One region of the Streptomyces sp. NPDC090499 genome, then DNA from elsewhere that is predicted to be linked to it. Evidence: riboswitches for the same ligand, from Rfam matches in the RefSeq annotation. Region 1 holds a riboswitch; the other holds the start of a gene.

Evidence for each region. Region 1 has a riboswitch for glycine ahead of gcvT (glycine cleavage system aminomethyltransferase GcvT). Riboswitches for the same ligand answer to the same signal wherever they lie in the genome.
Region 2: it holds a riboswitch for glycine, as region 1 does, so the genes downstream of both, gcvP (aminomethyl-transferring glycine dehydrogenase) here and gcvT (glycine cleavage system aminomethyltransferase GcvT) in region 1, are expected to answer to the same signal.

The regions. Positions count from the first base shown of each region.
Region 1 covers NZ_JBIVXP010000010.1:42,898-58,678, forward strand. Annotated here, with positions in the region: gene ACIQVL_RS31855 (glycoside hydrolase family 25 protein) at 1-191, opposite strand, end outside; gene ACIQVL_RS31860 (phosphatidylinositol-specific phospholipase C domain-containing protein) at 291-1,346, opposite strand; gene ACIQVL_RS31865 (PfkB family carbohydrate kinase) at 1,504-2,406, shown strand; gene ACIQVL_RS31870 (hypothetical protein) at 2,840-3,031, opposite strand; gene ACIQVL_RS31875 (hypothetical protein) at 3,031-3,207, opposite strand; gene ACIQVL_RS31880 (ArsR/SmtB family transcription factor) at 3,296-3,610, shown strand; gene ACIQVL_RS31885 (hypothetical protein) at 3,610-3,876, shown strand; gene ACIQVL_RS31890 (MMPL family transporter) at 3,993-6,392, shown strand; gene ACIQVL_RS31895 (L-serine ammonia-lyase) at 6,759-8,126, opposite strand; gene glyA (serine hydroxymethyltransferase) at 8,183-9,445, opposite strand; gene gcvH (glycine cleavage system protein GcvH) at 9,470-9,847, opposite strand; gene gcvT (glycine cleavage system aminomethyltransferase GcvT) at 9,971-11,098, opposite strand; glycine riboswitch at 11,257-11,354, opposite strand; gene ACIQVL_RS31915 (AAA family ATPase) at 11,538-12,212, shown strand; gene ACIQVL_RS31920 (enhanced serine sensitivity protein SseB) at 12,332-13,123, shown strand; gene ACIQVL_RS31925 (enhanced serine sensitivity protein SseB C-terminal domain-containing protein) at 13,340-14,131, shown strand; gene ACIQVL_RS31930 (hypothetical protein) at 14,218-14,814, opposite strand; gene ACIQVL_RS31935 (ABC transporter permease) at 15,472-15,781, shown strand, end outside.
Region 2 covers NZ_JBIVXP010000015.1:835-16,615, forward strand. Annotated here, with positions in the region: gene ACIQVL_RS38000 (sugar phosphate nucleotidyltransferase) at 110-2,605, shown strand; gene ACIQVL_RS38005 (DUF881 domain-containing protein) at 2,712-3,623, shown strand; gene ACIQVL_RS38010 (small basic family protein) at 3,620-3,952, shown strand; gene ACIQVL_RS38015 (DUF881 domain-containing protein) at 3,958-4,794, shown strand; gene ACIQVL_RS38020 (FHA domain-containing protein) at 4,985-5,815, shown strand; gene ACIQVL_RS38025 (MerR family transcriptional regulator) at 5,857-6,594, shown strand; gene ACIQVL_RS38030 (bifunctional nuclease family protein) at 6,686-7,159, shown strand; gene ACIQVL_RS38035 (MerR family transcriptional regulator) at 7,456-8,100, shown strand; partial or broken gene ACIQVL_RS38040 (DNA polymerase IV) at 8,175-9,723, shown strand; gene ACIQVL_RS38045 (PRC-barrel domain-containing protein) at 9,645-10,016, opposite strand; glycine riboswitch at 10,131-10,224, shown strand; gene gcvP (aminomethyl-transferring glycine dehydrogenase) at 10,402-13,287, shown strand; gene ACIQVL_RS38055 (ABC transporter ATP-binding protein) at 13,342-14,460, opposite strand; gene modB (molybdate ABC transporter permease subunit) at 14,783-15,631, opposite strand; gene modA (molybdate ABC transporter substrate-binding protein) at 15,628-15,781, opposite strand, start outside.

The sequences.
Region 1 (15,781 bases):
GTGAGGTTGCCGGGCCAGAGGAAGTGGTAGAAGCCGACGACCAGTCCGGCGTCGCGGCCGGTCTTGGTCTGGGCGGCGAGTTTGGGGTTGACGTACGAACGCCCCTCCGTCGCCTTGATGAAGACGAAGGAGAGGCCGTCCGTGTCGTAGCTCGACGACTGGTACGCGCTCACGTCGATTCCGTGCAGCATGGGGGAACTCCCTGGGTGCCAGTGGGGTGACACGAGTTGCAACTGCGTATGTCGTATTCCCCGCCGCGCCGGGAGGGATCCGCGTGCGCGCGTGAATTGTCAGCTCCGGGCCGCCACCTCGCTGAGCACGGCCGCCGACTTCGTCGACCAGTCGGAGGTGATGATGGCGGCGTGGTCGGCGGCGAGCAGCGCCAGCCGGGCCGCGACCTCGGCGTCCGTCGGTGCGGTCGAGGAGATCGCAGGTGAGACGTTGTAGGCGTCCGTCATGATCAGGATGTAGTGGTTCGCGGCGTAGAACGACGTGTCGTAGCCGTTGTTCACGTAGGTCGCCGCGTCGCCGTCGAAGAACACGAACCAGGGCTGGATCGAGGCGTCGTACCTGCTGGTCCGGGGATCCCCGTTCGCGGCGCCCAGCACGGCGGGGAAGGCCTGGGCCTGGGAGATGTTCCCGGCCGCGTACAGGTCCCGCAGGTGGTCGCCGTACTCCTGGTCCGTCCAGTAGTGGTCGAACGGGTTGGCCTGCTCCACCGTGCCGGGGATCAGTTCGAAGATGAACTTGCCCTTGAGCTGGTCACGGGTGGGCCAGGCGTTGGCCTTCGCGGCGGCGTCGAGGGTGGAGTACGAGGAGCCGAGCAGGTCGGCCGGCCTGTAGACGCTGCTGCCGAGCTTCTGCGAGACGAGCGTGTCGAACGCGGTGGGGCCGAGGCCGATGGTCTGGTTGAACCCGACCTTCATCTCGACCTTGACGACGACGGGTGCGTGGTCCGGGTGCAGTTGCTCCCAGGCCGCCATGTTGTCGAGGCAGCTGCCGAGGTCCTGGCTGGTGGCCTGGCTGTACAACTGGCTGGGGGTGCTGGCGTGTTCGCAGTTGTTGTCGTCGCCCCACGGGTTGCTGTGGCTGACCCGCCACCGCTTGCTGATGCTGTCGACGTACACGTCCAGCTCCAGCAGTGAGGCTCCGGAGTCCAGCGCCTGCGCCCAGTAGGTGTACTTGCCCCTGTCGTAGGCGTTGTGCGTGCCGATGGAGGTGGTCTCGGAGAACTTCGCCGCGTTCAGGTCCGTGGCCGTGGCAGTGTCCGCGTGTGCGGCGGAGCCCGCCATCACGAACAGGGCCCCGGCACCCACGACCGCCGCCAGCCGTCTCAGTACACGCATGACCCAACTCCCTTGGGTTGGTGGTGAGTTGGCGGCAGCGTAGAAGCTTGCGGTTACTGAGCGATAGCCCCTGGGGGAACATCGGCCTCCGGAACTCCCCCGGGACTCGTGAGGCCGCACGTACGCTGACCGCAGGCCGAGGCCCGAGGAGGCGCTGGTGCGGACGGAGCCGATGGCGGGGCGGCGGCCTGCGGGCCTCTTCGTGGGGCTGTGCACGCTGGACGTCATCCAGCTGGTGGACCATGTGCCGGACCCGGACGAGAAACTGACGGTCCGTGGCCAGGTGGTGGCGGCGGGCGGTCCGGCCACCGGCGCGGCCGTTGCCTTCGCCCACCTGGGCGGCCGGCCCCGGCTGCTCACGGGCCTCGGCTCCCATCCGCTGGCCCTCGGCGTCCGGGCGGACCTCGACGCGCTCGGCGTGCGCCTCACGGACCTCGCCGCCGACCGCGTGCAGCCGCCCGCGGTGTCCTCGATCCTGGTCACCGAGTCGACCGGAGAGCGTGCGGTCGCCTCGGCCAACGCGACCGGGCACCGGCTGCGGGCCCCGGCCGGACTGGCGGAACTGCTGGAGTCGTGCGACATCGCCGAGTTCGACGGGCATCACATGGACCTGGCCGTCGAGGTCGCGCACGCCGCCCGCGCGGCCGGCCGGCCCACCTTGCTCGACGGAGGGAGCTGGAAGGACGGCACGGAGCGGCTGCTGGCGTCGACCGACGTCGCCGTGTGCTCGGCGGACTTCCACCCGCCCGGTGCCGCCACGCCCGCCGAGACCCTGGAGTTCCTCCGGGACCACGGGGTGACCTGGGCGGCGGTCACCGCCGGCGGGGCGCCGATCGTGTGGGCGGGCCCCGGTGGCGGCGGCCTGGTCGGTGTTCCGGAGACCCGCGTGGTGGACACGCTGGGCGCGGGGGACGTCCTGCACGGTGTCCTCGCCCACCACCTGAGCGGCCCCGGCCCCGTCGACGGGCCGGCCTTCGCCGAAGCCCTGGCGCGGGCCGCGGCGGTGGCCTCCCGCGCGTGCGCCTCGTTCGGCACGCGCGCGTGGCTGACGGCGGGCTGACCGGCGGGCCGTCTCACCGTCCTCCAGCAGATCACGGCCCGCGCCGGTGACTGCATCCCGGTCCTGGCGACCCACCAGTTGGTCGACACGAAGATCGCTCCCGTACGTAGGGAGGGTCCTCCTGGCCCAGCCGCCCTGATGCGCCGCTGATCAGTGTGTATAGGTCCGACGCCTTCCTCGCGAACGGTCGCGACACCGTGTTCGCGCGCAGTGGCTCCTGTCCGGGCGTCGACGTCGGCGGCGGCGGAGCCGCCCGGTACCGGCAGCGCAACGGTACGACCCGTACGGGACACCGCTGAGGTACTGGGAACTGGTGCCTTTCGGCCTTTATCTGAACGCCGACATCGTTCGTGCGGCAGTGCAGGACGACAACCCGCCGGGGGGCGAGGCGCACGGCTGGGGCTCATGCCCGGTCGCTTCAGGCGGCTGCGTCCTACCGGAGCGCTGGTTCGGGCAGCAGGCCGGACACGTCGTCGCGCCGACGCAGCCGATTCAGGGCCGGTGTGGTGAGGGCCGTGGTGACCGGAGCCATCCGGACCAGCATGGTGAACAAGTCCCGGCCGATCACGCCCAGTTCGAGACCGACGTTCGGAATGACGAGTTCGGTCGGGCCGCGGCAGTTCATCAGCGCGCCCAGTGACAGGGCCTCCCGCCGGCTCTGTCCGCAGACGCGGGCCGCCAGGGTGCTGCCGCCCCACTTCCCAGGATGGCGACGGCGAGGACGGCCACGGCCCAGAGCCGCAGGGCCGGGTCGTCGCCGAGCATGCCGATGTCCGTGCTCAGGCAGTCTCTGCCTGGCATGTGCCAACTCTGACTGGTACCTGCTAACGTTTCTTGGCATGTGCTGGGTGTTGCTATGAAAGCGCCTCTGCCAAGCGGAGACGAGTTGGTGCTGACGCTGGCGACGCTGGCCAACCCACACCGTCTGCGGGTGGTGGCGATGCTGGCCGGCGGGCGAAAGTACGTGAGCCAGTTGGCTCGGGACATGGGGATCAGCCGCGCGCTTCTCCAGGTCCACCTGAAGAAGCTGGAGGCCGCGGGACTGGTGTCGGCGCAGCTGGAGATCTCACCTGATGGGAAAGCGATGAAGTTCTACGAGGTGACACGGTTCTCGGTGCACCTGACGCCGGAGGCGATCGCGGCCGTGGTACCGGAGCTGACCGGTGCCGACACGACCCGTGGGGACGGGGAGGGGACTGTCTGATGAAGGCCACCGACTACCACACCGGTACCGACTGGCAGGAAGTGTTCGGTGTCATCGGCGTCTTCCTGCTGATCACCGTGGTGCTCACGGTGATCATCTGGCAGTTCGGTGCCAACTGGCGCGCGAAGGCCGTGCTGGCCCGTGAAGAGGAGTACCGCAAGCTGGCCGAGCAGGCGCTCGCGGCCCAGCAGGAGACGGAACGCCGCCTGGGCGACATAGACGGCCGCATGGCGTCGCTGGAGCGGATCCTCAAAGAAGTCGAGTAGACGCATAACTGGGCCGCCGAGCTGCAACTCGGCGACCCAGTGCTCGGAAGGCATGTCCCTCGCCGCTGGGCGAGTTTTCCCTGGATACGCTCCTCCACGTTTAAGGAGAGCAGCTCATGCTGCGCAAAGGCAAGTCAGACCGCGGGCTGCCCGCAGAAGAAGAGAGGCCGGACGCATCGCGGGCCCTGGACCCGGTGGGACCCGCCCGCGGGGTCGTGGAGTCCGTCGCCGGATGGTCGGTCCGGCACAAGGGCCTCGCCATTGCGGGCTGGCTCGCGCTGGTGATCGTCGCCATCCTCTCCAGCGCGCTGATCAGCGGCTCCGACGCCCGGTCCACCGATCCCGGTGAGGCGGGCCGGGCCCAGCAGATCGTGCGCACCGAGGACAGCGGTGACTCGATCCGCGAGAACGTGCTGTTCCAGTCGCGCGCGGCCGACGGTCCCAAGTTCACCGAGAGCAGCCGGCTGCAGAGCGCCGCCAAGGACCTGGTGTCCAAGCTGCGCGGTGCGGACGCCGGGGTGCGCGACATCGGCTCGCCGTTCAGCGGGAACGGCGGGCGATGGCTGTCCGACGACGGCCGGTCGGGCCTGGTGACCTTCGAACTCGGCGGACCGCTGGAGAAGCAGAAGGAGTACTACGTCAAGGTCGTCGGCCTGCTGAAGGAAGTGCAGGACAGCAACCCGGACCTGCGGATCGTGCCGGCCGGCGACCGCAGTCTGAACGCCGTGGTCGACGACGCGATCAAGGACGACTTCAAGAAGTCCGAGGTCACCTCGCTGCCCCTCACCCTGGTGATCCTGCTCGTCGTCTTCGGCTCGCTGATCGCCGCCGGTATACCGCTGCTGCTCTCCGCCACCGCGGTGATCGGCACCTTCGGACTGCTGCAGACCGTCGGGCACTTCGTGCCGGTCAACAGCGCCGCCTCCTCCATCGTGCTGCTCATCGGCATGGCGGTCGGCATCGACTACTCGCTGTTCTACCTGCGCAGGGAGCGGGAGGAACGGCTGGCGGGACGTGACACCCGGGACGCGCTCGCGATCACGGCCCGCACCTCGGGCCGCGCCGTGGTGGTCTCCGGCCTCACCGTGATGGTGTGCGTGCTCGGCCTGCTGTTCTCCGGACTCGATGTCTTCAAGGGCCTGACCGCCGGCACCGTGATCGTCGTGGGCATGACGGTGCTCGGCTCCGTCACCGTGCTGCCCGCGACGCTCGCCGCCCTGGGGCACCGGATCGACAGGGCACGCATCCCCTGGCTCGGCCGGCGCAGGACCGTGGCGCGCGAGTCGCGCATCTGGTCCTCGGTGGCCCGCACCGTGGTACGGCGCCCCGCGCTGACGGGCGGCGTCGCCGCCCTGGTCCTGCTGCTCGTGGCGCTGCCCGCCTTCGGGATGCGGCTCCAGGACCCGGCCACCACCGACAGCCTGCCGCGCAGCGTCGCCCAGGTCGACGCCGCGGTACGCATGAACGACGCGTTCCCGGGTGCCGCCAGCCCGGCCCGGGTGGCGATCGCCGCCGACGACGGCTCCAGCGCCGACACCCCCGCCCTGCGTACGGCCATCGACGCCCTGCACCAGGAGGCCGCCACGCCCGGTAGCGGAATCGCCGAGCCGATCACCCGGGTTTCCGTCGGCGACGTGGTGGTGGTGCGCGTACCGCTCGTCGGCAAGGGCACCGACGACACGTCCAACGCGTCCCTGGAGAGGCTGAGGGACAAGGTGCTGCCCGCCACCCTCGGCAAGGTGCAGGGCATCGACTACGCGGTCGGCGGCAAGACGGCGACGCCGTACGACTTCGCCCACCAGCTCAACAGCCGCTCCCCGGTGATCTTCGTCTTCATCCTCGCCCTGGCCTTCGTCCTGATGGTGGTGGCCTTCCGCTCCTGGGCGATCCCGCTGGTGTCGATCCTGCTCAACCTGCTCTCGATCGGCGCGGCCTACGGCGTCCTCACCTGGGTGTTCCAGAGCGGGCATCTGGGGTCGTTGCTCGGCTTCACCTCCTATGGAGGCGTGGTCGCCTGGCTGCCGTTGTTCATGTTCGTCATCCTCTTCGGGCTGAGCATGGACTACCACATCTTCATCCTCAGCCGGATCAAGGAGCGCTGGCTGGGCGGTGCCGACGCGCGCGCCGCGGTCATCGGCGGAATCAGCAGCAGCGCGGGTGTGGTGAGCAGCGCGGCCGTGATCATGATCGGTGTGTTCACGGTCTTCGTCAGTCTCTCCGCCATCGAGTACAAGATGATGGGCGTCGGCATGGCGGTCGCCATCCTCGTCGACGCCACCGTCGTCCGCGGCGTGCTCCTGCCCGCCGCCATGACCCTGCTCGGCGACCGCGCCTGGTCGCCCCGGCCCGGCAAGAACGGCAGCCGCGAAGGCTCCGCGGCGGTGTCCGCCGAGACGCAGACCCCCGAACCGACGACGTTCAGCGGCTCGCGTCGGGAACTCCCGTGGCCGGCGTGTCGGCCGACAGGGGCCGGCGGGCGTACCGACGCAGTCCGTACAGCAGCGGTGCGGGCGTGAGATCGCGCGGGGGTGAACCATGGCGGATACGGGGTCGTTCGGGATGCGTGGTCCGGGACGGTCACCCGTCCCGGCGACGGCTCAGTTTCCGTACGGCTGCCGCAGGTGGGCGCTCTCGGGCGCGCACAGCAGGAGGGGGAGCGTGTCTGTCTCGGCCATGGGTTGTCTGCCTTCCCGCCGGAGCCGTGGAGACGGAGCGCCGGCCGCGCCGCGGTGTTGCGGGGCGTATACGCGCCGGCATTCGATCGGTTTCAGCCTGGGCGAGTCCCCTATAGACCAGCTGTACGGACCGGGTTTACGTGGGTGATGCAAGGAAGGCCCCGGCAGCGCCGAAAGACACGAACGCGCTGCTCGGGGCCTGCTCCCCTAGCACTCGATGATGTTCACCGCCAGCCCGCCCCGGGCCGTCTCCTTGTACTTCACGCTCATGTCCGCCCCCGTGTCCTTCATGGTCTTGATGACCTTGTCCAGGGACACCTTGTGGGAGCCGTCGCCGCGCATGGCCATGCGGGCCGCGGTGACCGCCTTGACCGCGGCCATGCCGTTGCGTTCGATGCAGGGGATCTGGACGAGGCCGCCGACCGGGTCGCAGGTGAGGCCGAGGTTGTGCTCCATACCGATCTCGGCCGCGTTCTCGACCTGCTCGGGGGAGCCGCCGAGGACCTCGGCGAGCGCGCCCGCCGCCATCGAGCAGGCCGAGCCGACCTCGCCCTGGCAGCCGACCTCGGCGCCGGAGATGGACGCGTTCTCCTTGAACAGCATGCCGATCGCGCCGGCGGCGAGGAGGAAGCGGACCACGCCGTCCTCGTCGGCGCCCGGGACGAAGTTGATGTAGTAGTGCAGGACCGCCGGGATGATGCCCGCCGCGCCGTTCGTGGGGGCGGTGACCACCCGGCCGCCGGCCGCGTTCTCCTCGTTGACGGCCATCGCGTAGAGGGTGATCCACTCCATCGCGTGCGCCAGCGGGTCGCCCTCGGCACGCAGCTGGCGGGCGGTCACGGCGGCCCGGCGTTTCACCCGGAGCCCGCCCGGCAGGATGCCCTCCCGGGACATGCCGCGGGAGACGCACGCCTGCATCACCCGCCAGATGTCCAGCAGGCCCTCGCGGATCTCCTCCTCGGTGCGCCAGGCCCGCTCGTTCTCCAGCATCAGCGCGGAGATCGACAGACCCGTGTCCTTCGTCAGGCGCAGCAGCTCGTCGCCCGTGCGGAAGGGGTACTTCAGGACCGTGTCGTCCAGCACGATGCGGTCCGCGCCGACCGCGTCCTCGTCGACGACGAACCCGCCGCCGACCGAGTAGTAGGTCTTGGAGAGGAGTTCGGCCCCGGCCGCGTCGTACGCCCAGAGGGTCATGCCGTTCGCGTGGTAGGGGAGCGCCTTGCGGCGGTGGAGCTTGAGGTCGTCGTCGAAGGAGAACGGGATCTCGTGCTCGCCGAGGAGGGACAGGCGGCGCGTGGCCTTGATCGTCTCGACGCGGTCGTCGGCGGTCTCCACGTCCACCGTGCGCGGCGAGGCGCCCTCCAGGCCGAGCAGCACCGCCTTGGGGGTGCCGTGGCCGTGGCCGGTCGCGCCGAGGGAGCCGTACAGCTCGGCGCGTATCGAGGCGACGGACTCCAGCAGGTCCTCGTTGCGCAGGCGGCGGGCGAACATCCGGGCCGCGCGCATCGGGCCGACGGTGTGGGAGCTCGACGGGCCGATGCCGATCGAGAACAGGTCGAAGACCGAGATGGCCACGGGAACTCCTCCAAAGAGGGTGGGGGCACACGTCGTCGGGTGCCCCCACCAGGGAACTACTTGTTCAGACCGGGGTAAAGCGGGTGCTTCGCCGTCAGGGTCCCGACCCGGGCCCTGAGGGCCGCCGCGTCGTAGGACGGCTTCAGCGTCTCGGCGATCACGTCCGCGACCTCGGCGAAGTCCTCGGCCGTGAAGCCGCGGGTGGCCAGCGCCGGGGTGCCGATCCGCAGCCCCGAGGTGACCATCGGCGGCCGCGGGTCGTTCGGGACGGCGTTGCGGTTGACCGTGATGCCGACCTCGTGGAGGCGGTCCTCGGCCTGCTGCCCGTCCAGCTCGGACGCCCGCAGGTCGACGAGGATCAGGTGCACGTCCGTGCCGCCGGACAGGACGCTCACGCCGGCCTCGCGGGCGTCGGCGGCGGTGAGCCGCTCCGCCAGGATGCGCGCGCCGTCCACCGTACGACGCTGGCGCTCCTTGAAGTCCTCGCTCGCCGCGACCTTGAAGGAGACCGCCTTCGCCGCGATCACGTGCTCCAGGGGACCGCCCTGGAAGCCCGGGAAGACGGACGAGTTCAGCTTCTTCGCGAAGTCCTTGCGGGCCAGGATGATGCCGCCGCGCGGGCCGCCGAGCGTCTTGTGGGTGGTGGAGGTGACCACGTCCGCGTAGGGGACCGGGTTCGGGTGCAGGCCCGCCGCGACCAGGCCGGCGAAGTGGGCCATGTCGACCCACAGGTACGCCTCGACCTCGTCGGCGATCCGGCGGAACTCCGCGAAGTCCAGCTGCCGCGGGTACGCCGACCAGCCGGCGATGATCACCTTCGGGCGGTGCTCCTTGGCGAGCCGCTCGACCTCGGCCATGTCGACCAGGCCGGCGTCGTCGACGTGGTAGGCGACCACGTCGAACTGCTTGCCGGAGAAGTTCAGGCGCATGCCGTGGGTCAGGTGGCCGCCGTGGGCGAGGTCCAGGCCCAGGATGGTGTCGCCGGGCTGGGCCAGCGCGAACAGGGCCGCCTGGTTGGCGGAGGCACCGGAGTGCGGCTGCACGTTGGCGTACTCGGCGCCGAACAGCTCCTTCACCCGGTCGATGGCGATCTGCTCGGTGACGTCGACGTGCTCGCAGCCGCCGTAGTAGCGGCGGCCCGGGTAACCCTCGGCGTACTTGTTGGTGAGGACCGAGCCCTGTGCCTCCATGACCGCGAGCGGAGCGAAGTTCTCCGAGGCGATCATCTCCAGGGTGGACTGCTGGCGCGCCAGTTCGGCGTCGACCGCGGCGGCCACCTCGGGGTCGAGCTCGTGCAGGGGCGTGTTCAGAAGCGACAACTCAGACATCCGTTCTACGACTCCTCAGCCGGCGGTGAAGGCGGTGTACTCGTCGGCGGAGAGCAGGTCGGCCGGCTCGTCCGTGACACGCACCTTGAACAGCCAGCCGCCCTCGAAGGGGGCCGAGTTCACCAGGGACGGGTCGTCGACGACGTCCTCGTTGACCGCGGTGATCTCACCGGTGACCGGCGCGTACAGGTCGGACACCGACTTGGTCGACTCCAGCTCGCCGCAGGACTCGCCCGCGGTCACCGTGTCGCCGACCGCCGGGAGCTGGACGAAGACGACGTCACCGAGCGCGTTGGCCGCGTGCTCCGTGATGCCGACCGTCGCCACGCCGTCCTCGGCGGCCGTCAGCCACTCGTGCTCCTTGCTGTACCGCAGCTGCTGGGGGTTGCTCATGGCCTGAATTCTCCTGTACGCGGGGGAGTGCTGGTGAAAGGGGGACTGCTGGGAACGTGCGTGACCAGCGGCTCTGTGCGCCAGGTCACGCCCGGTGGCGGCTGCCGGTGCCGCCGGCGGCGGTTACTTCCGGCGCTTGTAGAACGGCAGCGGCACGACCTCGTACGGCTCGTGACTGCCCCGGATGTCCACGCCGACGCCCGCCGTGCCCGGCGCCGAGTGCGCCGCGTCGACGTACGCCATGGCGATCGGCCGGCCCAGGGTGGGCGAGGGGGCGCCCGAGGTGACCTCGCCGATCACCTCGCCGCCGGCGACCACCTGGTACCCGGCGCGCGGCACCCGGCGGCCCTCGGCGACCAGGCCGACGAGCACCCGCGGCGGGTTCTGCTCGGCGCGGGCGGCGGCCTCGGCGAGCGCCTCGCGCCCCACGAAGTCGCCCTCCTTCTCGAACTTCACCACCCGGCCGAGACCGGCGTCGAAGGGGGTGAGCGAGGTGGTCAGCTCGTGCCCGTACAGCGGCATGCCCGCCTCCAGCCGCAGGGTGTCCCGGCAGGACAGCCCGCAGGGCACCAGGCCGACGCCCTCGCCGGCCTTGGTCAGCGCCTGCCACAGCTCCACCGCGTGCTCCGGCTTCACGAACAGCTCGAAGCCGTCCTCGCCGGTGTAGCCGGTGCGTGCGATCAGCGCCGGGACGCCGGCGACGGTGCCGGGCAGCCCGGCGTAGTACTTCAGCCCGTCCAGGTCGGCGTCGGTGAGGGAGGCGAGGATGCCGGGGGACTCCGGGCCCTGGACGGCGAGCAGCGCGTACGCGTCCCGGTCGTCGCGGACCTCGGCGTCGAACCCGGCGGACCGCTCCACGAGCGCGTCGAGGACGACCTGGGCGTTGGAGGCGTTGGCGACGACCAGGTACTCGGTCTCGGCCAGCCGGTAGACGATCAGGTCGTCCAGGATGCCGCCGTCGGCGCGGCAGATCATGGTGTAGCGGGCCCGGCCGGTGCCGACGGAGGCGATGTTGCCGACCAGGGCGTGGTTGAGCAGGGCGGCGGCCTGCGGGCCGGTCACGGTGATCTCGCCCATGTGGGACAGGTCGAAGAGCCCGGCCCTGGTCCGTACGGCGACGTGCTCGTCGCGCTCGGAGCCGTAGCGCAGGGGCATGTCCCAGCCGGCGAAGTCGGTCATGGTCGCGCCGAGCGAGCGGTGCAGGGCATCGAGCGCGGTACGGCGGGGTGCGGCGGAATCGGTACTGCTCATCGGTCGGTCGTCTCCCGAAGGTTCCAAGGGCATGACAGGCGAGGGCTGTCCTCCCCATCTGTCATCGGAACCTGAGAGGTTCGCCCTGACCACGGACGTGGTCACGGCTTGCACCTTGGGTGGAGCCACTGACACAGCGGCCCGCTTTTCAGATGTGCCTCGCCCGCGCGGTAACGGGGCCTGAGAGATTCAAGGGAGGGACTTGCTCCTTCGGCGCCCCAGCGAAGACGGCTGGGGACTCTCCCGCGCGGATTCAAGCGGCCGGTATGCAGTTGGCGCGGACATCATTGCACGCCGCCCGGCGCCGCGGCAGACCCGGCCCGTGCCGCACCTTTGTGACGGGCCTGTGGCAGGACGCGAACGGAACCGCGAGACACCGTGCATTACCTTCTCTTTACATTAAGTGGGGAAAACCTTTCCTGAACCCCCAGGGAGGACGATCACGGTGACAAGGACCACGGCATACGCGACGACGACGGGCATCGCCCTGCCCCGGCAGCCGACGGCCCCGGCCCGCGAGCGGTGCGGCGAGAGCCCCGCACCGGTCGTCCGCGACCTGCGCGACCGGGCCGGCCACAGCCCGCACGGCCTGCTCTTCGGCCCCCGGGACCTGGTCGTGGTCACCGGGCTGCCCGGCAGCGGCAAGTCCACCCTGATGCACCGCGCCGTGCAGGGCATCTGCGTCGACTCCCAGGACACCCGCGACCGCTGGGACGCCCGGCTGGCCGGTCTCCTGCCGTACGCCGTCTACCGCCCGCTGGTCCGCCTCGCCCACTACGCCGGGCTGCGCCGGGCCCTCGGCACCGGCGAGGGCGTGGTCGTGCACGACTGCGGGACCCAGGCCTGGGTGCGCGACTGGCTGGCCCGGGAGGCCCGCCGCCGCGGCGGCACCCTGCACCTGCTGCTCCTCGACGTCACCCCGGGCACGGCACTGGACGGCCAGCGCGAGCGCGGCCGGGGCGTCTCCCGGTACGCCTTCCTGCGCCACCGCAGGGCGGCCGGCCGGCTGCTGCGCGCGGCGGAGCAGGGGAGACTGCCCGAGGGGGTCGGCTCGGCGGTCCTCGTCGACCGGGCCGCGGCGGACGCACTGCGCCGGATCGCCTTCGAGCGCTGAGAAGGCGGCGGTGCGCCGGGGCCGCTTTCGCGGCCCGAACCGGCTGGTGGGGTGGCTTTGTCGGTGCCACCCGCTAGCCTTTCCAGCCTCAGCAGCGGTTTCCAGCAGGCGGTAGGCAGATGGACTTCCCGGCGGACATTCCCGCGGACTTCCCGGCACAGGCGCACCCCCACCCGCACAGCGGGTGGCCAGGCAACGAACTGGAGGAGGTCCTGTCGGCCTCCCTCGGCGTGCCCGCGGCGGCTGGCCGGCTCATCGAGGTACTGGGCCGGAGTTTCCTGTGGATCCCGCTGCCCGAGGGCGGCGGCCCGCACAGCGGCCCGCTGGACCTGCCCACCACGCAGATCGAGGGCCGGGTGTACGTGCCGGTCTTCAGCTCCGAGGAGCAGTTCCGGCTGGTGGCCGGCTCCCACCTGTCGTACACGATCGCCCCGGCGGTCGAGTTCGCCCGCGGCCTGCCCCCGCAGGTCGGCATCGCCGTGAACCCCGGGGGAGTGGTCGGTGTCCCGCTGCCGCCGGAGGCGGTCGCCGAGCTCTGCCGGACCGGCCGTACCGAACTGGACGGCCCCGCCTCCGGCGGCCGGGTCCGCCTCTTCGAACCGGACTGGCAGGACGATCCGATGGACTTCCTGGCCGCGGCGTCGGCGGAGTTCGCGGCGATCGGCGTGGTCGCCACGGCCCGCCGCTGCCTGGCCGTGATCGAGACGGCCGACCCGGTGATGTTCGTGGGCGTCGAACTCTCCCAGTGGGAGGGCGACTTGCGCGCCCTGCCCCTGGAGGCCCTGGGCAAGGCGCTGGGCCGGGTCCCGCTGCAGTGGCCGGTGAACCTGGTCCTGCTCGACGTGGCGGACGACCCGGTGGGCCACTGGATGCGGGAGAACGTCCGGCCCTTCTACCAGCACGGCCACTGAAGCCCCCCTTTCCTGTGCAGCCGGCCCAAAGGGCAGCGGACCCAGGGGCGCTGGGGGTACCCCCGGCCGAAGGCTGGGGGAGGAACTGCGCGAAGTACCACGACGAAACCGGCACCCGCGCACGGACAATCGGCCCCCGCCCCCCGGACGCATAAGCTGTCTCCAAACGCGGGGCGCCCTCCAGACGCGGGGCACCAGATGAAGGGGCGGTAACACGTGAGCGCCAGCGGCACCGCGGCGGCCGGGCAGGTCGAGCACATGCTGCGCCAGGTAACCCCCGGGCGCTACGACGCCTACGAGGCACTCCTCCGCGCCCTCGCCACGCCCGCCTCCGGCCAGATCTGGATGCTGCTCTGGCACGGCCAGGCCGGCTCCCCCGACGCCCAGTACGGGAACATGGAGGTCGAGGGCCACGGCTACGCCCCCTGCGTGACCTCGGCCCAGGAGCTCTCCGCGAGCGGCTGGAACCGCTCGTACGAGGTGGTCGACGGCATCGACGTGGCCCGCACGCTCTACCCCGACCACTTCGGCCTCTGGCTCAACCCGCACGCCCCGGGCGGCGGCGTCGGCATCCCGTGGCTGGACCTGCGCCGCATCGCCACCGGCCTGGACCGCCAGCCGGCCGGGCCGCTGCGGCTCGCCGAACCGGCCATCGAGATCCCGCAGTTCTACGCCCTGCTCACGCAGAACGCCCACCGCACCCCCGCGATCCGCTCGCTGCGCCGGGCCTGGGTGCAGCCGGCCCTCGGGGCGCCGTACCTCGCGATCGGCCTGGACGTGTACGACACCTCGCCGTCCGCCGTGGACTCGGTGCGGGGGATGATGCAGCAGTCGATCGGCGCGGTGCCGGACGGACTGCCGGTGTCGACGGTCGCGATGACCGACGAGTACGACCCGGTCGTGATGTGGATGCGGGCGACGGCACGGCCGTTCTACGACCGCGAGGCCCACGCGGCTCCGGCGTCGGCGGCGGGATACGGGTATCCGCCTGCGCCCGGCGTCTACTGACCCGTCAGGACGATGGGGCCCGCCCTGTGCAACAGGCGGGCCCCATCATTTTTTTTCCGACGCGCGCCGGACTTTCCGCGGGTTTTCTACTTCGGCTTCGGGGTGCAGGCCTCGTTCTTGCTCTGGCACGAGGCGAAAAGCGGGTACGCGGTGATGGCGTGCACGGTGTTCGACTTCACCTTCACCACGTTGCAGTTCGGCTTCTCCACCCACTTGGTGGTGGTGAACGGCGTGTACTGCACCTTCGGCTGGACGTAGCCGTAGTAATGGCCGGCCACCGGCAGGGAGAAGGAGACGCTGCTGTCCTTCTTCGTCTGCTTGGTCACGTTGTACGCGTAGCTGCCGTCGACCTTGATCTTCTCGATCTTGGCAATCTCCCATTCGAGGCTCACGCCCACCGAGAAGGTGTGGGAGGTCTGGCGCACCGTGCTGAAGGCCAGATCGTACTTCAGAGTGGCCTTGGAGGCGCTGCTGTTGTAGGCGCCGACGCGGGAGCCGATGGCCGAGTAGTACGGCTTGCCCGCCTTCTTGATCGTGTAGCTGACCTCGCCCCCGCGGCAGGACGTCGGACCCTTGGTGCCGGCTGCCGCGGCATCGGCGGCAGGGGCCAGGGCGACCGCACCCACGACGAGGGAGGCCGCCGCAAGTGCCGAACAAGTGGTTCTGCGTACGCGAGTTGACATTCGTGTTCCCCGTTTCTCGTATTCCCGGACGTTATCCAAAAGGTCCGCCGCCCCGGAATTCGTGGCCGGTGAGCTTTTCGCTCGCCGCTGTTGGCGAAGAAGTTATCGAGGGGAAAAGAAAGCTGGCAAGCGGATTTGAATCACTGCTCATCGGGACCCTCAAATGACGCTCAAATTCCACTTCGGCTAGACTCGGTGCCGCCGGGGATTGCGCTGAATGTCCGGCCTGTGGCCGGGGATAAAGAGGGTCTCTTGTTGTGAACTGGGCGTCACGCCCCGTGGTGTGATGCGCATCACCATGGGGGCGGGGGTCGTCAAGTCGACCCCCTGTCGGGCGACTTGACTCCGCGTCGCCCGACGGGCATCGCTCGCCTCATCTTCGCGCGTAGATGAAGGTGAAAAGGGTCGGTTGCGCACTTCTTGGGGCGATTGGTTCCGTCCGGCTCCCGTTACCCGCCGTTCGGATAACGGAACCCCTCGGACTGCATCACGGTTGCGCATACTTTCTTCGTCAGGCCTGGCGGGTGATCGCGACGACGCTGAAGACTCGCCATTCAGACGTGAGGTCGGTTTAAACCTCATGATCGAGCAAGTCGACAAAGCCGCAATCCGCGGCTGGCGTAGGCCGGTCACCGCCGGCGAGAGGGGTCGCTCACCGTGACCGCACCGATCGAGACCACCGGGGCGGCAGCCGAGGCACAGCCGGAAGCTGTGCTGGAGGGTGCCGGTAAGGCGCAGATCGAGGGTCGTTCCCTCGGGCAGATCGCCTGGACCCGGTTCAAGAAGGACAGGGTCGCCGTGGCCGGCGGCATCGTTGTCGTTCTGCTGATTCTCGTCGCGATCCTCGCCCGCCCCATCCAGGCCCTGTTCGGTCTCGACCCCAACGCCTTCCACCAGGAGCTGATCGACGCCAACACCTCGCTGCCCACCGGCGGCTGGGGTGGCATGAGCCTCGACCACCCGCTGG
Region 2 (15,781 bases), on a different contig from region 1:
CGTGGTGGCCCCTCGATTGCCTTCGATGGCCCGCGGCGGAAAAGTGCGGGACAATCTGGACGGGTGAAGTCGGCTAGACCGTCATCTCTTAGAGGAGGACGCTTCCGACATGAAGGCCGTCGTGATGGCCGGTGGTGAAGGCACACGCCTTCGCCCCATGACCTCCAGCATGCCCAAGCCACTCCTTCCGGTCGTCAACCGGCCGATCATGGAGCATGTGCTACGGCTGCTCAAAAGGCATGGGCTCACCGAGACCGTCGTCACTGTGCAGTTCCTGGCATCGCTGGTCAAGAACTACTTCGGGGACGGCGAGGAGCTCGGTATGGAGCTCACCTATGCCAACGAGGAGAAGCCACTCGGTACCGCCGGAAGCGTCAAGAACGCCGAAGACGCGTTGAAGGACGACGCTTTCCTCGTCATCTCCGGCGATGCGCTGACCGACTTCGACCTCACCGAACTGATCAACTTCCACAAGGCAAAGGGCGCGCTCGTCACCGTCTGCCTGACGCGTGTGCCCAATCCGCTGGAATTCGGCATCACCATCGTCGACGAAGAGGGCAAGGTCGAGCGCTTCCTCGAGAAGCCCACCTGGGGCCAGGTCTTCTCCGACACGGTGAACACGGGCATCTACGTCATGGAGCCCGAGGTATTCGACTACGTCGAGGCCGACGTTCCCGTCGACTGGTCCGGTGATGTCTTCCCGCAGCTGATGAAGGAGGGCAAGCCCATCTACGGCTATGTCGCCGAGGGCTACTGGGAGGACGTCGGTACCCACGAGTCGTACGTGAAGGCGCAGGCCGACGTCCTGGAGGGCAAGGTCGACGTCGACATCGACGGCTTCGAGATATCCCCGGGCGTCTGGGTCGCCGAGGGTGCCGAGGTGCATGCGGACGCCGATCTGCGCGGGCCGCTGTACATCGGCGACTACGCCAAGGTCGAGGCCGGCGCGGAACTCCGGGAACACACCGTCGTCGGATCCAACGTCGTCGTGAAAAGCGGCGCCTTCCTGCACCGGGCCGTCGTCCACGACAACGTGTACGTCGGGCAGCACAGCAATCTGCGGGGCTGTGTCGTCGGAAAGAACACCGACATCATGAGGGCCGCGCGGATCGAGGACGGCGCGGTCATCGGTGACGAGTGCCTGATCGGTGAAGAATCGATCGTTCAGGGCAATGTCCGGGTCTATCCCTTCAAGACCATCGAGGCCGGTGCCTTCGTCAACACGTCGGTGATCTGGGAGTCCCGGGGGCAGGCCCATCTGTTCGGTGCCCGGGGCGTCTCCGGGATCCTGAACGTCGAGATCACCCCGGAACTGGCCGTACGGCTGGCCGGGGCGTACGCGACCACCCTGAAGAAGGGGTCCACCGTCACCACGGCCCGTGACCACTCCCGTGGTGCCCGTGCGCTCAAGCGGGCGGTGATCTCGGCGCTCCAGGCCAGTGCCATCGACGTACGCGACCTGGAGAACGTGCCGTTGCCCGTGGCCCGGCAGCAGACCGGGCGGGGCAGCGCCGGCGGGATCATGATCCGGACCTCGCCCGGGGTGCCGGACTCCGTCGACATCATGTTCTTCGACGGGCAGGGTGCCGACCTCTCCCAGGCCAGCCAGCGCAAGCTGGACCGGATCTTCGCGCGGCAGGAGTACCGGCGCGCGTTCCCCGGCGAGATCGGCGACCTCTACTTCCCCGCCAGCGTCTTCGACTCGTACACCGGGTCGCTGCTGCGGAACGTCGACACGACCGGGGTCGCCGAATCGGGCCTCAAGGTCGTCGTGGACGCCTCCAACGGCAGCGCGGGGCTGGTACTGCCCAGCCTGCTGGGCAAGCTCGGGGTGGACTCGCTGACCGTCAACCCCGGCCTGAACGAGGCGAGGCCCACGGAGACCGCCGACCAGCGGCGGGCCGGGCTGGTACGGCTCGGCGAGATCGTGGCGTCGTCCAGGGCCGCGTTCGGCGTGCGGTTCGACCCGGTGGGTGAACGGCTGTCCCTGGTGGACGAGAAGGGCCGCATCATCGAGGACGACCGTGCGCTGCTCGTGATGCTCGACCTGGTCGCCGCCGAGCGGCGCAGCGGCCGGGTGGCGCTTCCGGTCACCACGACCCGGATCGCCGAGCAGGTGGCGGCCTACCACGGCACCCAGGTCGAGTGGACGACCACCTCGCCCGACGACCTCACGCGCGTGGGACGCGAGGAAGGCACCATCTTCGGCGGTGACGGCAAGGGCGGGTTCATCGTTCCGGAGTTCAGCAGCGTCTACGACGGGACGGCCGCGTTCGTGCGCCTGATCGGTCTGGTGGCGCGGACGCAGCTCACGCTCAGCCAGATCGACGCCCGGATCCCGAAGGCGCACGTCCTCAAGCGGGACCTGGCCACACCGTGGGCTGTCAAGGGCCTGGTCATGCGGCGTGTCGTGGAGGCGGCCGGTGACCGGTTCGTGGACACGACCGACGGGGTGCGGGTCGTCGAGACCGACGGGCGCTGGGTGATGGTGCTGCCCGACCCGGCCGAGGCGGTCACCCATCTGTGGGCCGAGGGGCCCGACGACGCGTCCGCGCAGGCTCTGTTGGACGAGTGGTCGGCGACGGTGGACAGCGCCGGACGGTAAAACCGCTGCACGCGTGCGTGCCGGACAGGTGTCCCCACGGGGGCCGGTCCGGCACGCCGGTGGGGCCGTTCGGAGGTACTGGCCGCAACGTGCGACGATGTGCGGCATGCCGCAGCAACCCCCCGTTCGGAGCAGCGCCGCCCGGCCGTCGCGTCCGGACGCCTCCATGTCGTTGATCACCAACGTCATGGACCACAGCCTCGACGACGGGTACGCCGAGGCGGCCGCCCGGAAGCGGGCCCAGGGGGAGAGCGGCGGCATGCCGAAGACCCTCCGGGCCAGGCTGGGGCTGGCCGGCGGCCTGGTGCTGGCGGCCCTGGTGGTGACCGTGGGAGCGGCGCAGGCGCGTGTGACGGCGCCCGTGGTGGCCAAGGAGCGCCAGGAGCTCATCGACAGGATCGACCGGGAGACGGCGGCCGCGGACAAGCTGGAGACCAGTGTCGACAAGCTCCGGGACGACGTCAGCGCCCGCCAGCGTGCCGCGCTGAAGGAGAGCGGCGGCAGCGGTCAGGCGGACCTGGTGGACGTCCTGTCGGGTGCCACGGCGGTGCACGGCCCCGGTGTGAAGCTGGTGGTGAACGACGCCAAGGAGGCCTCCTCCGGTGGCGACGCCGGCAACCCCCGGGAGACCTCCGGGTTCTCCGACACCGGCCGGGTTCGGGACCATGACATGCAGCGCGTCGTGAACGGGCTGTGGGCCTCGGGCGCCGAGGCGGTCTCGATCAACGGGCAGCGGCTGACCGCCCTGTCCGCGATCAGGGCCGCGGGGGACGCGATACTTGTCGACAACAGGCCGCTGGTGCCGCCGTACACGGTGCTGGCGGTGGGGGACGGGGAGAAGCTCGGCTCCAGGTTCCAGGACAGCCCCGACGGGCTGTATCTGCATGCCCTGGAGGAGAACTTCGACATCCGGGCGACCATCTCCACGGAGAGTGACGTCCGGTTGCCCGCCGCGCCCAGCGTGATCGTACGTACAGCACAGCCGCACACCGAGAAGACGGAGAAGGGCACATCGTGATCGCCGTACTTGGCCTCGTCGTGGGCGTCGTGGCCGGACTGTTGGTCCGGCCTGAGGTTCCGGCGGTCGTCGAGCCGTATCTGCCGATCGCCGTCGTCGCGGCGCTCGACGCCGTCTTCGGTGGTCTGCGGGCCATGCTGGACGGGATCTTCGACGACAAGGTCTTCGTGGTGTCGTTCCTGTCCAACGTGGTGGTGGCCGCGCTGATCGTCTTCCTCGGCGACAAGCTGGGGGTGGGCTCGCAGCTGTCCACGGGGGTCGTGGTGGTCCTCGGTATCCGCATCTTCTCCAACGCCGCGGCGATCCGGCGCCACGTCTTCCGGGCGTGAGTGGCATGGGCGAGCACGAGAAGGAGCCGGAGCACCGGCTGCGCAGAGAACTCCCGGCCGAGGTGCCCCCCGCGGTGCCGGCGGCCGAGTCCGCCGCCGAGCCCGGGCCGGAGGCCAGGCTGACCGGCCGGGAGAGGCTGGTCCAGGGGCTGTGGCCGCCACGCGTGAGCCGGGCCCAACTGATCGTCGCCGTGCTGTTGTTCGGGCTCGGGTTCGGGCTTGCCGTGCAGGTGGCGTCGAACAGCGACAGCGACAGCGCGCTGCGCGGAGCCCGTCAGGAAGATCTTGTCCGCATCCTCGATGAACTGGACGACCGTACTCAGCGTCTTGAGGACGAGAAGACAGGACTCGAGAAGCAGCGCCAGGAGTTGCAGAGCAGCTCCGACCAGGCGGCGGAGGCCCGCAGGCAGACGGCCGAGAAGGAGCGGCAACTCGGTATTCTCGCGGGCACCGTGGCCGCGCAGGGTCCTGGCATCACGATGACGGTCGACGACCCGAAGGGGACGGTGCAGGCGGACATGCTGCTCGACGCGATCCAGGAACTGCGCGCGGCAGGCGCGGAGGCGATCCAGGTCGACGGGGTCCGGGTGATCGCCGGCACCTACCTCACCGACTCCGGGAAGAGTGTGAGCGTCGACGGGAACAAGATCACCCAGCCCTACGTTTTCAAGGTGATCGGCAAGCCGCAGGACCTCGAACCGGCCCTCAACATCCCCGGAGGCGTGGTGCAGACCCTGGAGAAGGAACAGGCGACTGTGAGCGTCGAGCGATCCACCAAGATCGTCGTGGATGCCTTGCGACCGGCGAAGCAGCCTGACTACGCTCGGTCGTCCTCACAGTGAACCGGCGGTGCATGGGGGACGTCCGGCGAGGGCATGAGGATGCGGGGGGTCGGCGCACCGGGGAACCGGAGCGTGGTGGAAACTGTCTGGTGGATACGGACGTTGTGTGGTTGTCCGGGTCGGCCGGTTTATTCAGTCAGGGTTCGTCCTGCCCCACGGGCGGGTCTGTTTCGGTCAAGGGGAATCGCCCGTGAAGTTGTTTGCGAAGTTGTTCGGCAAGAGCGCGCGAGAGGGTAGCGACAACGCGACCGCGCGCCATCGGGCACAGCCCGACGCGGAGGGCCAGCGCCCACTGTTCCGGGACCAGGTGGCTGGTCCGGGGGGTGACATTTCGGGAGGTCAGGGCGCGCCGTCAGTTGACCCGTCCCAGTCCGGCGGCATAGGTTTCGGGCAACCGTCAACCTCAGGTACGGGTGGAGGGTTCACCTCCGGCCCGTACGCGTCCAACGCCCCGGCGGGGCAGCCGCGGCAGGAGGATCCGTCCATGTCGGCCCTGGTTTGTACGAGGTGCGGTAACCGCAACGCGGAGAACGCCCGCTTCTGTTCCAACTGCGGAGCCCCGTTGCGCGCGGGCGCCGTACCCGAGCGTGCGTCGGAGACGACGTCCACGATCTCGATCTCCGGCCTGGAGGCCTACGACGCCGAGGTCACCGGCCAGACCCAGATGCCGTCGCTCTCTCCCGAGGCGCAGGCGGCGGTCGACGCGCTGCCGCTCGGCTCCGCGCTGCTGGTCGTGCGCCGGGGCCCGAACTCGGGCAGCCGGTTCCTGCTGGACAGCGACCTGACCACGGCCGGCCGCCACCCGCAGAGCGACATCTTCCTGGACGACGTGACGGTCTCGCGTCGGCACGTGGAGTTCCGGCGCCAGCCGGACGGCTCGTTCACGGTGGCCGACGTCGGCAGCCTCAACGGCACGTACGTCAACCGCGAGCGCATCGACCAGGTCGCTCTGTCGAACGGTGACGAGGTCCAGATCGGCAAGTACCGGCTGGTCTTCTACGCGAGCCGGCAGGGCATCTGACCCTCCGGAGCTCGCCTGGAGGACCCCAGGGAAGAAGGTCCATGCTGCACACACCGAGCGGCGGTACCGGTCACGGCACCGCCGCCACGGAATCCGGGCTGATGAGCATCGGCACGGTGCTGAACGTGCTGCGCGACGAGTTCCCCGAAGTCACCATCTCCAAGATCCGCTTTCTGGAGGCGGAGGGGCTCATCGAGCCGCGCCGTACCCCTTCCGGGTACCGGAAGTTCAGTGCCGGGGACGTGGAGCGTCTCGGACACGTCCTGCGGATGCAGCGGGACCACTACCTGCCGCTCAAGGTCATCCGGGAGTACCTGGAGGCCATGGAGCGCGGCGAGGTGGTGCGGCCGCCCGTGCTGGGGCGGCAGCGGGACGGTGAGGCCGTGCCGTCGGTTCCCGAGGCGCCCACGGTGGCGCGGATCGGCCGGGACGAGTTGCTCGCGGCCGCCGACATCGACGAGACCCGCCTCGCGGAGTGGGAGTCGTACGGACTGATCGCTCCGCTGGAGGACGGCGTGTACGACGCCGAGACGGTCACCGTGGCCTCGCTCGTGGCCGAGCTGGGCCGGTTCGGGATCGAGCCGCGCCATCTGCGGGCGATGAAGGCCGCCGCCGACCGCGAGGCCGGCCTGGTGGACCAGGTGGTGGCGCCGCTCAAGCGCCACCGCAATCCGCAGACCAGGGCCCATGCGGAGGCCCGTACGAAGGAGCTGGCGGCGCTCACGGTGAAGCTGCACGCCGCGCTGATGCAGACGGCGCTGGGGGTGCGGCTGCCGTGAGCACCACGACTGGACCCGGGCGGAGGCCGGATCGGGCGCGCGTTCCGGGCCCGACTACCCAAACGTCCCGGGCACGGCCTAGGGTTGCTGTGTGAACGAGCTCGATGTCGTAGGTGTCCGGGTGGAAATGCCCTCCAACCAACCGATCGTGCTCCTGCGCGAAGTGGGAGGCGACCGTTACCTCCCCATCTGGATCGGGCCGGGGGAGGCGACGGCGATCGCATTCGCCCAGCAGGGCATGGCGCCCGCCAGGCCGCTGACGCACGACCTGTTCAAGGACGTGCTGGAGGCCGTCGGCCAGGAGCTCACCGAAGTGCGCATCACGGACCTTCGTGAAGGCGTCTTCTACGCGGAGCTGGTCTTCGCCAGCGGAGTCGAGGTGAGCGCCCGGCCGTCCGACGCCATAGCGCTGGCGCTGCGCACCGGGACGCCGATCTACGGCAGTGACACGGTGCTGGACGACGCGGGCATCGCGATCCCGGACGAGCAGGAGGACGAGGTGGAGAAGTTCCGCGAGTTCCTCGACCAGATCTCGCCCGAGGACTTCGGCACCAGCAGTCAGTGAGTGACCGGAACGGCCCGTCATCCACCAGGAGGCCCGTGACGGGCCGGTTCGTGACAGAAGGCCCGTGACGGGCCGTTTCGGAGCTGGTCACGGCGGAAACTCATGGGCAATTGCCAGCGGCTATTGAGAGCGTCCTACGGCTTCCCGCCAGAGCATTCGGCTAGCCTTTCCCCGCGGTGGGGCACGGGAAACCACTCCTAGGGTGATTATCACTCGGCGTGCCGAGTGTGGCGATCGTTGACGCACCCCTGGTGACTGCCTACCGTCGAGAAGGCAGGTCAAGGACGGAGGTCGGCGTGAGAAGCAGCGGCGACGGTATGGCTGGGGGTGCCCCCGGACGCGGTTTCGGGGAGAGCGGTCCGTCCCCGCTTCACAGCAGCATTGCCGGTCACGCCCCGCAGCGGCCGACCGCAGTGCCGAGCGGCGGAGGGGCGGCGTCCATGGCCACCGAGGAGATCGGCTACCGGGGGCCCACGGCCTGCGCGGCGGCCGGCATCACCTACCGGCAGCTCGACTACTGGGCCCGCACCGGCCTGGTCGAGCCCAGTGTGCGGCCCGCCTACGGGTCGGGCACCCAGCGTCTGTACAGCTTCCGGGACGTCGTCGTCCTGAAGATCGTCAAGCGGTTCCTGGACACCGGGGTCTCGCTCCAGAACATCCGCACCGCCGTCCAGCACCTGAGGGAACGCGGTTTCCGCGACCTGGAGCGCATGACCCTGATGAGCGACGGCGCCACGGTCTACGAGTGCACCTCGCCCGACGAGGTGCACGCCCTGCTCCAGGGCGGTCAGGGCATCTTCGGGATCGCGGTCGGCGTGGTGTGGCGGGACGTGGAGAACGCGCTCTCCCAATTGCACGGCGAGCGCGTCGACACCGGCGAGACGCTCGTCGGCCACAACCCCGCGGACGAACTGGCCCGGCGGCGCAACCGGGCGGTCTGAAGGCTTGCTGACAATGCCCCGGCACGGTCTCCCGTGCCGGGGCATTGTCAGTGGTGTGGTGCAGCATCGGAGATGTGAGAAACGCGCCCACGATCCTGCATCTCGACATGGATGCCTTCTTCGCCTCGGTGGAGCAGGCGTCCAAGCCGAGCCTGCGCGGGAAGGCCGTGGTCGTGGGCGGGCTCGGGCCGCGCGGTGTGGTGGCCACCGCGTCGTACGAGGCCCGGGTGTTCGGGGTGCACTCGGCGATGCCGATGGGGCAGGCACGGCGGCTGGCGCCGAACGCCGCGTACCTGGTGCCGCGCTTCGGGCTGTACCGGTCGGTCAGCGAGCAGGTGATGGGGCTGCTGCGGGGGCTCTCGCCGCTGGTGGAGCCGCTCAGTCTGGACGAGGCCTTCGTAGATCTGGAGGCCGGTGAGATGGCCCGGGACGCCGCGTCCGCGCGGCTGGTGGGGGAGAGGCTGCGCGCCGACATACGGGCCGTCACGGGGCTCTCCGGGTCGGTCGGGCTCGCCGCCTCCAAGATGCTCGCGAAGATCGCCTCCGAGCAGGCCAAGCCCGACGGGCTGGTGCTGATCGAGCCGGGCACGGAGCGGGCGATGCTGGGGCCGATGACGGTACGGACCCTGCCGGGGGTGGGGCCTGCGACGGGGGACCATCTGCGGCGGGCCGGGATCACCACGGTCGACGAGATCGCCGAGGCGGGCGAGGACGAGCTGGTACGGCTGCTCGGCAAGGCCCACGGGCACGCGCTGTACGCGATGGCGCTGGCCCACGACGAGCGGCCCGTGGTGGCCGAACGGGAGACGAAGTCGGTGTCGGTCGAGGACACCTACGACGTGGACATCCACGACCGGCTGCGGGTGGGGATGGAGGTGCAGCGGCTGGCCGACCGGTGTGTACGGCGGCTGCGGGGAGCCGGGCTGTCCGGGCGGACCATCGTGCTGAAGGTGCGGCGGTACGACTTCTCGACGCTCACCCGCTCGGAGACGCTCAGGGGGCCGACCGACGATCCGGCGGTGGTGCGGGAGGCGGCCGCGCGGTTGCTGGACTCGGTGGACACGACCGGGGGCGTGCGGTTGCTGGGGGTGGGGGTGTCGGGGCTGGCCGACTACACGCAGGAGGACCTGTTCGCGCAGGCGGCGGCCGACGCGGGGGCGGCGGAGTTCGCGGCGGAGGACGAGGTCGCGGAGCCGGCCACCGAGGAGCAGGCGGTTGCCGAGCGGAGGTGGCCCGCGGGACACGACGTGCGGCACACCGAGTACGGGCACGGGTGGGTGCAGGGGAGTGGCCTGGGACGGGTGACGGTCCGGTTCGAGACGCCGGGGGCGGCGGCGCCGGGGAGAGTGCGGACGTTTCGGGTCGAGGATCCCGAGCTGGAGCCGGCGGAGCCGTTGCCGTTGATGCCCGGGGTTTCGGCGGACGGGGTGCGGGCGTGACCGTGGGTGGGGGCCGGGCGGGGGTGGGGAGGCTTACCGGCGCCTGCCGGGTGCCGCTGCGCCCACCCGTGCCGCCCTGCGGCACGCCTGCCCGCAGCCATGTGGCTACTCCTCCGTGCCCGCCAGCTTGCCGAAGTCGTGGTCGGGGCGGGCCTGGGGCGGGGGAGTCGTGTCCAGGCCGTAGTGGTGGTAGAGCTGGAGCTCCTGTTCCGGGGAGAGGTGTCGGCCCACGCCGAAGTCGGGGGCGTCTTTGATCAGGGCGCGGTCGAAGGGGACCTGAAGGGTGCCCTCGACCAGTTCGCTGGGCTCCAGGGGGACGAAGGCGTCCCTGGAGAACAGGCCGGTGCGTATGGCCGCCCACTCCGGCACGCCCGTCGCGTCGTCGAGGTACACCTCGTCGATCGTGCCGATCTTCGTGCCATTGCGGTCGAACGCCTTGCGGCCGATCAGGTTGCGCGGATCGATGTCGGTCTGCACGGGCCCTCCACTTGGTCGCAACTCATCCGTAAGCACTACAAAAGAGCACATTGAAGGAGGCGGCCACTCGAAGGCTCCGGTGTTGCCCCCGCTGGTAGGCTGGCAGGCGGCTGCTGACCCCGTGCGGGAGAGTCCTCCGGGAAACCGGAGGCGCCGAAGGAGCAAATCCTCCCCGGAATCTCTCAGGCTCACGTACCGCACGGACGAGGTCACTCTGGAAAGCAGGGCGGATGTCGACGGCGTCCGCTCTCACCGACGGTGCAAGCCGGTGGTCCGCAAGGGCGTACCGGCGAAGCTCTCAGGTCCGATGACAGAGGGGGAGGCCGTCGGGGTACCCGTGCCGGGGTACCCCTCGAAGGTCGCGTCAGACCAGGAGGCCTCCGCAATGACCGCCCAGCGCATCCCGCTCTCCGAGCTTGAGCAGGGAATCCCCTTCGAGCAGCGCCATATCGGCCCCGACCACGAGGCCCGGGCCAAGATGCTCGCCCAGGTCGGCTACGGCTCGCTCGACGAGCTGACCGCCGCCGCCGTGCCGGACGTGATCAAGAACGCCGACCGGCTGGAGCTGCCCGGCGCCCGCACCGAGGCCGAGGTGCTGGCCGAGCTGCGGTCCCTGGCCGACCGGAACCAGGTGCTCGGCTCGATGATCGGCCTGGGGTACTACGGCACCTTCACGCCGCCCGTCATCCTGCGCAACGTGATGGAGAACCCCGCCTGGTACACGGCCTACACCCCGTACCAGCCGGAGATCTCCCAGGGCCGCCTGGAAGCGCTGCTGAACTTCCAGACCGTGGTCGCCGACCTCACCGGGCTGCCCACCTCCGGTGCCTCGCTGCTCGACGAGGGCACCGCCGCCGCCGAGGCCATGGCCCTGTCCCTGCGCATGGGCAAGAACAAGAAGGGCGTCTTCGTCGTCGACGCGGACGCGCTGCCGCAGACCGTCGCCGTGATCCAGACCCGGGCCGAGCCGACGGGCGTGGAGGTCGTGGTCGCCGACCTCGCCGAGGGCATTCCGGCGGAGCTCGCCGGGCGGGAGATCAACGGGGTGCTCGTCCAGTACCCCGGCGCCTCCGGTGCCGTACGCGACGTCAGGGCCGTCGTCGAGCAGGCCCACGAACGGGGCGCGCTCGTCACCGTCGCCGCCGACCTGCTCGCGCTGACCCTGCTGACCTCGCCGGGCGAGCTCGGGGCCGACATCGCCGTCGGCACCACCCAGCGCTTCGGCGTCCCGATGGGCTTCGGCGGGCCGCACGCCGGTTACATGGCGGTCCGCGAGAAGTTCGCGCGCAGCCTGCCCGGACGGCTCGTGGGCGTCTCCGTGGACGCCGACGGGAACAAGGCGTACCGGCTGGCGCTGCAGACCCGCGAGCAGCACATCCGGCGGGAGAAGGCCACCAGCAACATCTGCACCGCGCAGGTCCTGCTCGCGGTGATGGCCGGCATGTACGCCGTCTACCACGGGCCCGAGGGACTCAGGGCCATCGCGCAGCGCACGCACCGTTACGCCACGGTCCTCGCCGCCGGGCTCACGGCAGGCGGTGTCGAGATCGTGCACGGCGCCTACTTCGACACCCTCACCGCGCGCGTGCCCGGCAAGGCCGCCGGGATCGTCGCCGCAGCCCGCCAGGGTGGCGTCAACCTGCGGCTCGTCGACGCCGACCACGTGTCCATGGCCTGCGACGAGACCACCACCCGCGCCCAGCTGAGCGCCGTCTGGACGGCCTTCGGCGTCGATGGCGACGTCGAGGCACTGGACGCCGTCACCGAGGACACGCTGCCCGAGGCGCTGCTGCGCACCGACGGCTACCTGACCCACCCCGTCTTCCAGCAGTACCGCTCCGAGACCGCGATGCTCCGCTACCTGCGCAGGCTCGCGGACCGGGACTACGCGCTGGACCGCGGCATGATCCCGCTGGGCTCCTGCACCATGAAGCTCAACGCGACCACCGAGATGGAACCGGTCACCTGGCCCGAGTTCGGCCAGCTGCACCCGTTCGCGCCCGCCGAGCAGGCGCAGGGCTACCTGACCCTCATCCGGGAGCTGGAGGAGTGGCTCGCCGAGGTCACCGGGTACGACAAGGTGTCGCTGCAGCCCAACGCCGGATCGCAGGGCGAGTTCGCCGGCCTGCTCGCCGTACGCGCGTACCACCGCGCCAACGGCGACGCGCAGCGGACCGTGTGCCTGATCCCGTCGTCCGCGCACGGGACCAACGCGGCCAGTGCCGTGATGGCGGGCATGAAGGTCGTCGTCGTGAAGACCGCCGAGGACGGCGAGATCGACGTCCCCGACCTGCGGGCGAAGATCGAGCAGCACCGTGACGAGCTCGCCGTGCTGATGATCACCTACCCGTCCACGCACGGGGTGTTCGAGGAGCACGTCGCCGACATCTGCGCGCAGGTGCACGAGGCCGGCGGCCAGGTGTATGTCGACGGGGCCAACCTCAACGCCCTGGTCGGGGTCGCCAAGCCGGGCCACTTCGGCGGCGACGTCTCCCACCTCAACCTGCACAAGACCTTCTGCATCCCGCACGGCGGCGGCGGTCCCGGTGTCGGTCCGGTGGCCGTACGGGCCCACCTGGCGCCGTACCTGCCGAACCACCCGCTGCAGCCCGCCGCCGGTCCTGAGACGGGTGTCGGGCCGGTCTCGGCCGCGCCGTGGGGCTCGGCGGGGATCCTGCCGATCTCGTGGGCGTACGTCCGGCTCATGGGCGGCGAGGGGCTGAAGCGGGCCACGCAGGTGGCCGTGCTCAGCGCCAACTACGTCGCCAAGCGGCTGGAGCCGCACTTCCCGGTGCTCTACACCGGGCCCGGCGGCCTTGTCGCGCACGAGTGCATCATCGACCTGCGGCCGCTGACCAAGGCGACCGGGGTGAGCGTCGACGACGTCGCCAAGCGGCTCATCGACTACGGCTTCCACGCGCCGACGATGTCCTTCCCGGTGGCCGGCACGCTCATGATCGAGCCGACCGAGTCCGAGGACCTCGGCGAGCTGGACCGGTTCTGCGAGGCGATGATCGCCATCCGCGCGGAGATCGACAAGGTCGGGGCGGGGGAGTGGTCCACCGACGACAACCCGCTGCGTGAGGCCCCGCACACCGCCGCCGCGCTCGGCGGGGAGTGGAAGCACGGCTACAGCCGTGAAGAGGCCGTCTTCCCGGCCGGGGTGTCCGCCGCCGACAAGTACTGGCCGCCGGTGCGCCGGATCGACCAGGCCTTCGGCGACCGGAACCTGGTCTGCTCGTGCCCGCCGCTGGACGCGTACGAGGACTGACGCACCGGGTGCGGCAGTACGGCAGAGGCCCCGCTTCGGCGGGGCCTCCCGCTTTTACGCCGGGTAGGCGTGCGTCTGGGTGGCCTTCACCGTCGCCCAGACCGTGGCGCCGGGGTGCAGGTCCAGTTCGGCCGCCGCGACCGTGGTGAGATCGGCGGCGAGGGCGAGTTCGCCGGTCAGGTCGGCGCGGATCTGGTCGCCGTGGGTCTCCAGTCCTGCGACCTCGCAGCGCCAGAGGTTGCGGGCGCTGGCGCCGGTCGGGCGGTCCCGGAAGAGGGTGACGGCGCTCGGCGGGAACGCGACGAAGACGTCGCCGGCGAGGACTTCGGTGGTGGTGACGGCGGTGGTGTTCGAGGGGCCCGCCTCCAGCTTGACGGTGTGGCCCTCGGCCCGGCCCCGGTAGAGGTTGAGGCCGACCAGGTGGGCGATGTAGTCGGTGCGAGGGTGGCGGGCGATGTCGGCGGGGGTGCCCTCCTGGACGATGCGGCCGTCCTCGATGACGATCAGGCGGTCGGCCAGCACCATGGCGTCCAGCGGGTCGTGCGTGACGAGTACCGCGACCGCCTCGAACTCGGCCAGGTGGCGGCGGAGTTGGGACCGTACCTCCAGGCGGGTGCGGGCGTCGAGGGCGGCGAGGGGCTCGTCGAGGAGGAGGAGCCGGGGGCGGGTGGCCAGGGCGCGGGCCAGCGCGACGCGCTGGGCCTGGCCGCCGGAGAGGCGGCGGGGTTTGACGCCGGCGTGCTCGGTGAGGCCCATGCGGTCCAGCCAGGCGGCGGCCTGGGCGCGGGCCGCGGCCTTTGACGCGCCCTGGCAGCGGGGGCCGAAGGCGACGTTGTCGAGGGCCGTGAGGTGGGGGAAGAGGAGGTAGTCCTGGAAGACGACGCCCACCGGGCGGGACTCGGGGGGTGTGCGGTCCAACTCCGTGCCGTCGAGGCGGAGGTGGCCGGTGGTGAGGGGGGTGAGGCCGGCCAGGGCACGGAGGGCGGTGGTCTTGCCGGCGCCGTTGGGGCCGAGGAGGGCGACGACCTCGCCGGGGGCGGCGGTGAGGGTGATGTCCAGGTGGAAGGCGGGGCGGGTGACGACGAGGTGGGCGTGGAGGCCGGTGGGGTTCGGGTGTGGGTGCGGGTGCGGGTGCGGGTCCGTGGGGGGTGCGACCCGGCCTTCGGCCGGGATTGGGTTCCCACCCGCACCACCCGTGCGGGCATCAGTGTCGGGTGCGGGTGGCCCCTGCGGGGGCTGAGCGCCGTCGGCGGCTGCGGGTGGTGCGTGACGAAGCTGCGCGTCGTCGACGGGCTCGGCTGGTTCCTGAGGGGGCCGAGCGTCGTCGGCGGGCGCCGCTGGTTCGTGAGGGGGCCGGGTGCCGTTGGTCGGCGAGGCTGGTTCGTGAGCGGGCCGGGTGCCGTTGGTCGGCGAGGCTGGTTCGTGAGGGGGCTGTGTGTTGTCGGCGGGTGTGGGGTGTTGGTCTGTCATCGGGGTGTCGTCCACCGGGTCGTCCTCATGATGCCGTCATCCAACGATCCCGCAACGCCGCCAGCACCGCGATCGACACCGTCAGCAGCACCAGGCTGAGCGCGATCGCCGCGTCGGGGTCGTTCTGGAGGGCGAGGTAGACGGCGAGCGGCATGGTCTGGGTGCGGCCGGGGAAGTTGCCGGCGAAGGTGATCGTCGCGCCGAACTCGCCGAGTGCGCGGGCCCAGGCCAGGACCGCGCCGGCCGCGATGCCGGGGGCGATGAGGGGGAGCGTGACCCGGCGGAACGCCGTGAAGCGGGAGGCGCCCAGGGTGGTGGCCGCCTCCTCGTAGCGGGGGTCGGCGGCGCGGAGCGTGCCCTCGACGCTGATCACCAGGAACGGCATGGCCACGAAGGACTCGGCGACCACCACACCCGCGGTGGTGAAGGGGAGGGTGATGCCGAACCAGGAGTCCAGCCACTGGCCCACCACCCCGTTGCGGCCGAGGGCGAGCAGCAGGGCCACACCGCCGACCACCGGGGGGAGGACGAGGGGGAGGGTGACCAGTGCGCGGACGAATCCCCGGCCGGGGAACTCCGTGCGGGCCAGCAGCCAGGCCAGCGGCACGCCGAGGACCAGGCTCACGGCCGTCGCCGCCGTCGCGCAGACCAGGGAGAGCTGGAGGGCCTGCCAGACCTCCGTGCTGGTGAGCAGGGAGGGGAGGCTGCGCCAGGGGGCCCGCACCAGCAGGGCGACCAGCGGCAGGAGCAGGAAGACCAGGGCTACCGCTCCGGGGAGGAGGAGCGGTAGCGGTACGGCCGACCGAACGCGCCGGCGCCGCGGACCGCCCGTGAGGGTGCCGGCCGCGGCGCCGGACTCGTCGGCCTTCGTCACGGCTTGAGGAACCCGGCGTCGTTCAGTACCTGCTGGCCCTCGGCGGACTGCACCAGGGCGATGAACGCCTTGGCCACCGCCGGGTTCGGGGCGTTCTTGAGGAGGGCGATCGGGTAGTCGTTGATCGCGCCGGAGGACTCGGGGAACTCC